Cereibacter sphaeroides 2.4.1: one gene and its partner. The protein of the gene in region 1 interacts with the protein of each later gene in a pairwise test. Links are inferred from orthologs where the notes say so. Each region holds a gene or a part of one and is shown in the gene's direction. Other genes may lie near its edges.

Region 1 (3,211 bases):
ACGAGTTCGAGGCCCGAGAAGAAGAAGGCGATCTCTTCGGCCGCGGTTTCCGGCGCATCCGAGCCGTGGACCGAGTTCTCGCCGACCGACAGCGCGAATTCCTTGCGGATCGTGCCCGCATCGGCATTGGCCGGGTTGGTCGCGCCCATCACTTCGCGGTTCTTCGCGATGGCGCCTTCGCCTTCCAGCACCTGCACGACCACCGGCTCGGACGCCATGAATTCGGTCAGTTCGCCGAAGAAGGGGCGGTCCTTGTGGACGCCGTAGAACTTCTGCGCCTGAGCGAGCGACAGGTGGATGCGCTTCTGCGCCACGATGCGCAGGCCGGCTTCCTCGAACTTGGCGTTGATCTTGCCGGTCAGGTTGCGGCGGGTGGCGTCGGGCTTGATGATCGACAGGGTGCGTTCGATGGCCATGAAGGCTCTCCTCGGAAGGGTGTAACTCTGGGCGCGGGCCTTACCATGGGTGCCATCGCGACAAAAGGGGCAAAGGGGCCGCCCGGCGGCGTTGACAGCCCGAGCGGGGCGGTCCATCACCCTGCCCATGCTGCGCATTTCGGACATCTCCTACTCGGTCGAGGGACGGCCGCTCTTTCAGGGCGCCTCCGCTACGATTCCCACCGGCCACAAGGTCGGCCTCGTCGGCCGTAACGGCACCGGCAAGACCACGCTCTTCCGGCTGATCCGGGGCGAGCTCGCGCTGGAAGGGGGCGAGATCGCCCTGCCCGCCCGCTCGCGCATCGGCGGCGTGGCGCAGGAGGTGCCCTCCTCCTCGACTTCGCTTCTCGACACGGTGCTGGCCGCCGATACCGAACGCGCCGCGCTGATGGAGGAGGCCGAGACCGCCACCGATCCGCACCGGATCGCCGAGATCCAGCATCGTCTGGCCGATATCGACGCCTGGTCGGCCGAGGGCCGCGCCTCGGCGATCCTGAAGGGGCTGGGTTTCGACGCCGAGGCGCAGCTTCGCCCCTGCTCCGACTTCTCGGGCGGCTGGCGGATGCGCGTGGCGCTGGCGGGCGTCCTGTTCGCCCAGCCGGACCTGCTCCTCCTTGACGAGCCTACCAACTACCTCGACCTCGAAGGCGCGCTCTGGCTCGAGAGCTACCTGCAGAAATATCCGCACACCGTGCTCATCATCTCGCACGACCGCGGGCTCTTGAACCGCGCGGTGCAGGGCATCCTGCATCTCGACCAGAAGAAGCTGACCTACTGGACCGGCCCCTACGACCAGTTCGCCCGCCAGATGGCCGAGAAGCGCGCCGTGCAGGCCGCCGAAGCCAAGAAACAGGAGGCCCGCCGGGCCCACCTGCAGAGCTTCGTCGACCGGTTCAAGGCCAAGGCCTCGAAGGCGGTGCAGGCCCAGAGCCGGGTGAAGATGCTCGAGAAGATGACGCCGATCACGCCGCCCGAAGAGGCGAAGCGGCAGGTCTTCACCTTCCCCAAGCCCGAGGAACTGTCGCCGCCCATCATCACGATGGAGGGCGTGTCGGTCGGCTACGATGGCCCGCCCGTGCTCCGCCGCCTGAGCCTGCGGATCGACCAGGACGACCGGATCGCCCTTCTCGGCCGCAACGGCGAGGGCAAGTCCACACTCTCGAAGCTGCTCGCCGGCAAGCTTGCGGCGCAGGAGGGGCGGATGGTCAGCTCCTCGAAGCTGCGCATCGGCTATTTCGCCCAGCATCAGGTGGACGAACTCCACATCGAAGAGACGCCGCTCCAGCATGTGATGCGCCTGCGCCCCGACGAGGGCCAGCCGCGGCTGCGCGCCCGTCTCGCGGGCTTCGGGCTGATGGCCGATCAGGCCGAGACCGCCGTGGGGCGGCTGTCGGGAGGGCAGAAGGCGCGGCTCTCGCTGCTCCTCGCCACCATCGATGCGCCGCACCTGCTGATCCTCGACGAGCCCACCAACCACCTCGACATGGAAAGCCGCGAGGCGCTGGTCGAGGCGCTCACCGAATATTCCGGCGCCGTGGTCCTCGTCAGCCACGACATGCACCTGTTGGGCCTCGTGGCCGACCGGCTCTGGCTGGTGAAGGGCGGCGCGGTCGCCCCCTTCACCGAGGATCTCGAGGCCTACCGCCGCCAGCTTCTGGCGGGCGACGATCCGCCGCCCGAGAAGAAGGCCGAGAAGCCCGCGCCGAAGGCCGCCAGCCGCGAGGAGAAGCTCGCGCTGCGCGCCGAGGTGCGCCGCTGCGAGGAGCGGCTTGAGAAGCTGAACGGGATGCGCGACAAGCTTGCGACCAAGCTCGCCGATCCTGCGCTCTACGAGCCCGAGCGCCTGGGCGAGATGGAGACCTGGCAGAAGAAATATGCCGAAGTGATGGAGGGGCTCGACCGGGCCGAGGCGCTGTGGCTGACCGCGCAGGAGCGGCTCGAGGCGGCGGGCTGATCCATGATCGAGACGGGCTTCCTCATCACCGCCTTCGCCACGCTCTTCGTGGTGGTCGATCCGCTGGGGCTGGTGCCGCTCTTCATCGCGCTGACGCCCGGCATGACGCGCGAGGAGCGCCGCGCGATCGGCCTTCGCGCCTGCTTCGTGGCGGTGGGCATCCTCACCACCTTCGGCCTTCTCGGCGAGGCGGTGCTGGGCTTCATCGGCATCTCGATGTCCGCCTTCCGCATCGCGGGTGGGATCCTTCTGTTCCTCACCGCGCTCGACATGCTGTTCGAGCGCCGCACCCAGCGCCGCGAGGGCCAGACCGCGGCCGACCACGACCACGATCCGTCCGTCTTCCCGCTCGCCATCCCGCTCATCGCGGGCCCGGGCGCCATCGCCTCGATGATCCTGCTCGTGGGATCGGCCGAGGACTGGACGGGCGTTCTGGCCGTCCATCTGGTGATGCTGGTGACGGTGGCCTCGGCCTTCCTCCTGTTCCTCGTCGCAGGTCCGCTCGAGCGGCTGCTGGGCCGGATCGGCACGCTCGTCATCACCCGGCTTCTCGGCATGCTGCTCGCGGCCCTCTCGGTGCAGTTCGTGATCGACGGCATCCGCGGCTCGGGCCTGCTCGGCTGAGCCGGCGGAAGGCCGCGCCGGGCCACTTTCCGCCCCCGGGGGCTGGAGCATCCGCCGCCCCGGCCCCATATCCCGAGGCAGGGCTCCGGGAGACAACATGGACGGCGATCTGACGGCACGGCTGATCTATCTCGGGCTTCTCCTCACCGCGCTCGGCGCCTGGGTGCTGGTCGAATATCGCGGCCGCCTCGGCGCG
Region 2 (3,844 bases), 1.2 Mb from region 1 along the record:
CGGTCGGTGTTGTTTCGCGCTCGGGGACGCTTACCTATGAGGCCGTGAAACAGACTTCGGATCTCGGGCTCGGCCAGTCTTCGGCCGTGGGCATCGGCGGCGACCCGATCAAGGGCACCGAGCACATCGACGTGCTCGAGATGTTCCTCGCCGACCCGGAAACCCAGTCGATCATCATGATCGGCGAGATCGGCGGCTCGGCCGAAGAGGAAGCGGCCCAGTTCCTCGCCGACGAGAAGAAGCGCGGCCGCTGGAAGCCCACCGCGGGCTTCATCGCCGGCCGCACGGCGCCTCCGGGCCGCCGCATGGGCCATGCCGGTGCCATCGTCTCGGGCGGCAAGGGCGATGCGGAGTCGAAGATCGAAGCGATGAAGAGCGCGGGTATCGTCGTCGCCGACAGCCCGGCCCATCTGGGCGAAGCGGTGATGCAGGCGCTCGGCAAGTAAACTTCCCGGGTCCGCGGCGCCGCGTCGCGGACCCTTCAGATGTCAGGTGCAGCCATGACGGAACAGTCTCCGAACGCGCAGTTCCATGCCTCGAGTTTCCTCCAGGGGCAGAATGCCGAGTATATTGACCAGTTGCAGGCACGTTATGCCGAAGACCCCGCCTCCGTCGATGCGGGCTGGGCGGAGTTGTTCCGTTCGCTGGGCGACAGCGAGCTCGACGCCAAGCGTCAGGCGCATGGCCCCTCCTGGTCGCGGCCGGACTGGCCGCCGATGCCGGCGGACGACCTGACCGCCGCGCTGACCGGCGAATGGCCCGCCGCTCCTGCCAAGGAGGCGAAGGCTGCCGGGCAGAAGATTCAGGCCAAGGCCGCCGAACAGGGCGTGAGTCTCAGCGACGCTCAGGTGCAGCGCGCCGTGCTCGATTCGATCCGGGCGCTGATGATTATCCGGGCCTACCGGATCCGCGGCCACCTCGCCGCCGATCTCGATCCGCTCGGGCTGCGCAACACCACGAACCACCCCGAGCTCGACCCGAAGTCCTACGGCTTTACCGATGCCGACATGGACCGGCCGATCTTCATCGACAATGTGCTCGGTCTTCAGGTCGCTTCCATGCGGCAGATCGTGGATATCGTCAAGCGCACCTACTGCGGCACTTTTGCGCTGCAATACATGCATATTTCCGACCCCGAACAGGCGGCCTGGCTCAAGGAGCGCATCGAGGGCTACGGCAAGGAGATCCACTTCACCCGCGAGGGCCGGCGTGCGATCCTGAACAAGCTGGTCGAGGCCGAGGGCTTCGAGAAGTTCCTCCATGTCAAGTACATGGGCACCAAGCGCTTCGGTCTCGACGGCGGCGAGGCGCTCATCCCCGCCATGGAGCAGATCATCAAGCGCGGCGGCGCGCTCGGCGTGAAGGAGATCGTGGTGGGCATGCCGCACCGCGGCCGCCTCTCGGTGCTGGCCAACGTGATGGCCAAGCCCTACCGCGCCATCTTCAACGAATTTCAGGGCGGCAGCTTCAAGCCGGAAGAGGTCGACGGCTCGGGCGACGTAAAATATCACCTCGGCGCCTCCTCTGACCGTGACTTCGACGGCAACACCGTCCACCTGTCGCTGACCGCGAACCCCTCGCACCTCGAGGCGGTGAACCCGGTCGTGCTGGGCAAGGTCCGCGCCAAGCAGGAGCAGGCCGGCGACAAGACGCGCCACACGGTCCTGCCGATCCTGCTGCACGGCGACGCGGCCTTCGCGGGGCAGGGCGTCGTGGCCGAATGTTTCGGCCTGTCGGGCCTCGTCGGTCACCGCACCGGCGGCACGATCCATATCGTGGTGAACAACCAGATCGGCTTCACCACCGCGCCTTCCTTCTCGCGCTCCTCGCCCTATCCGACCGACATCGCGCTGATGGTCGAGGCACCGATCTTCCATGTGAACGGCGACGATCCCGAGGCGGTGGTCCATGCCGCCAAGGTGGCGACCGAGTTCCGGCAGAAGTTCCACAAGGATGTCGTCATCGACATCTTCTGCTACCGCCGCTTCGGCCACAACGAGGGGGATGAACCGATGTTCACCAACCCCTCGATGTATACCTCGATCAAGAAGCACAAGACGACGCTCCAGCTTTATACCGAGCGTCTGGTGCGCGACGGGCTGATCCCCGAGGGCGAGATCGAGGACATGAAGGCCGCCTTCCAGGCCAAGCTCAACGAGGAGTTCGAGGCCGGCAAGGACTTCAAGCCCAACAAGGCCGACTGGCTCGACGGGCGCTGGAAGCACATCGACCGGCACGGCGACGAATATCAGCCGGGCCGCACCTCGATCTCGGCCGAGACCCTGCAGGAGATCGGTCAGGCGCTGACGCGCGTGCCCGAGGGCTTCGACCTGCACAAGACCGTCGGGCGCCAGCTCGAGGCCAAGAAGCAGATGTTCGAGACCGGCCGCGGCTTCGACTGGGCGACGGGCGAGGCTCTGGCCTTCGGCTCGTTCGTGGTCGAGGGCTATCCGGTGCGCCTCTCGGGGCAGGACTGCACCCGCGGCACCTTCAGCCAGCGGCATTCGGCCTTCATCAACCAGTCGACCGAGGAACGCTACTACCCGCTGAACAACATCCGGTCGGGTCAGGCGCGCTACGAGGTCATCGACTCGATGCTGTCGGAATATGCCGTGCTCGGGTTCGAATACGGCTACTCGCTGGCCGAGCCCAATGCGCTGGTGATGTGGGAGGCCCAGTTCGGCGATTTCGCCAACGGCGCCCAGATCATGTTCGACCAGTTCATCAACTCGGGCGAATCGAAGTGGCTGCGCATGTCGGGCCTCGTCGTCCTGCTGCCGCACGGCTTCGAGGGGCAGGGCCCCGAGCACTCCTCGGCCCGGCTCGAGCGGTTCCTCCAGATGTCGGCCAACGACAACTGGATCGTGGCCAACTGCTCGACGCCCGCGAACTACTTCCACATCCTGCGGCGGCAGATCCACCGGAACTTCCGCAAGCCGCTGATCCTGATGACGCCGAAGTCGCTGCTGCGCCATCCGCTCTGCATCTCGAACGCCGAGGATTTCACCACCGGCTCGGGCTTCCACCGGGTGCTGTGGGACGATGCGCAGAAGGGCCACTCGGAAACGGTGCTGAAGCCCGACGAGCAGATCCGCCGTGTCGTCATGTGCTCGGGCAAGGTCTACTACGACCTCCTCGCCGAGCGCGACAAGCGGGGCATCGACGATGTCTACCTGATGCGTCTCGAGCAGTTCTATCCCTTCCCGGCGCTGAGCCTCGTGAAGGAACTGGGCCGCTTCAAGAATGCCCAGATCGTCTGGTGCCAGGAGGAACCCAAGAACCAGGGCGGCTGGACCTTCGTCGAGCCGAACCTCGAATGGGTGCTGACGCGGATCGGCGCCAGCCACACGCGCGCCATCTATGCCGGCCGGTCGGCCTCGGCCTCGCCCGCCACGGGTCTCGCCAGCCGCCACAAGGCCGAGCAGGACGCGCTGGTGAATGACGCGCTGACGATCGGGAGCTGATGATGGGAACGGAAGTAAGGGTTCCGACGCTGGGAGAGAGCGTCTCCGAGGCGACGGTCGCCACCTGGTTCAAGAAGCCGGGCGACCGGGTCGCGGCCGACGAGATGCTCTGCGAGCTCGAGACCGACAAGGTGACCGTCGAGGTTCACGCGCCGGTCGCGGGCCGGCTGGTCGAGATCGTCGCCCCCGAGGGGACGACGGTTGCGGTCTCGGCGCTTCTGGCGCAGATCGGAGCAGCGGAGGCCGGCGAAGACCCGGCTCCGGAGAAGACTCATGCGGGCGCCGAGGCGAAGGCCGGCGCGGGAGAGAGCAAGATGATCGACGTGATGGTGCCTGCCCTTGGGGAATCGGTGTCCGAGGCGACCGTGTCCACCTGGTTC

Evidence for each region.
Region 2: the proteins of RSP_RS07590 (region 1) and RSP_RS13195 interact in binary tests that used the Escherichia coli proteins (3 or more experiments, as listed by UniProt). The link is inferred for Cereibacter sphaeroides 2.4.1 from one-to-one orthologs.

What each region holds. Positions count from the first base shown.
Region 1 is NC_007493.2:1,569,708-1,572,918, forward strand. Bases 68-2,967 are described here. They hold RSP_RS07590 (ABC-F family ATP-binding cassette domain-containing protein), read left to right. Parts: upstream 68-543; coding sequence 544-2,391; downstream 2,392-2,967. Other genes in these bases: ndk (nucleoside-diphosphate kinase), read right to left, coding at 68-416; RSP_RS07595 (MarC family protein), read left to right, coding at 2,395-2,967. Outside these bases: more of ndk, read right to left, coding at 1-67; more of RSP_RS07595, read left to right, coding at 2,968-3,015; RSP_RS07600 (retropepsin-like aspartic protease family protein), read left to right, coding at 3,113-3,211. UniProt on the Escherichia coli protein: Genetic data indicate it may be involved in ribosome assembly or function.
Region 2 is NC_007493.2:2,724,374-2,728,217, reverse strand. Bases 132-3,664 are described here. They hold RSP_RS13195 (2-oxoglutarate dehydrogenase E1 component), read left to right. Parts: upstream 132-500; coding sequence 501-3,464; downstream 3,465-3,664. Other genes in these bases: odhB (2-oxoglutarate dehydrogenase complex dihydrolipoyllysine-residue succinyltransferase), read left to right, coding at 3,467-3,664; sucD (succinate--CoA ligase subunit alpha), read left to right, coding at 132-446. In the rest of the region: more of sucD, read left to right, coding at 1-131; more of odhB, read left to right, coding at 3,665-3,844. UniProt on the Escherichia coli protein: E1 component of the 2-oxoglutarate dehydrogenase (OGDH) complex which catalyzes the decarboxylation of 2-oxoglutarate, the first step in the conversion of 2-oxoglutarate to succinyl-CoA and CO(2).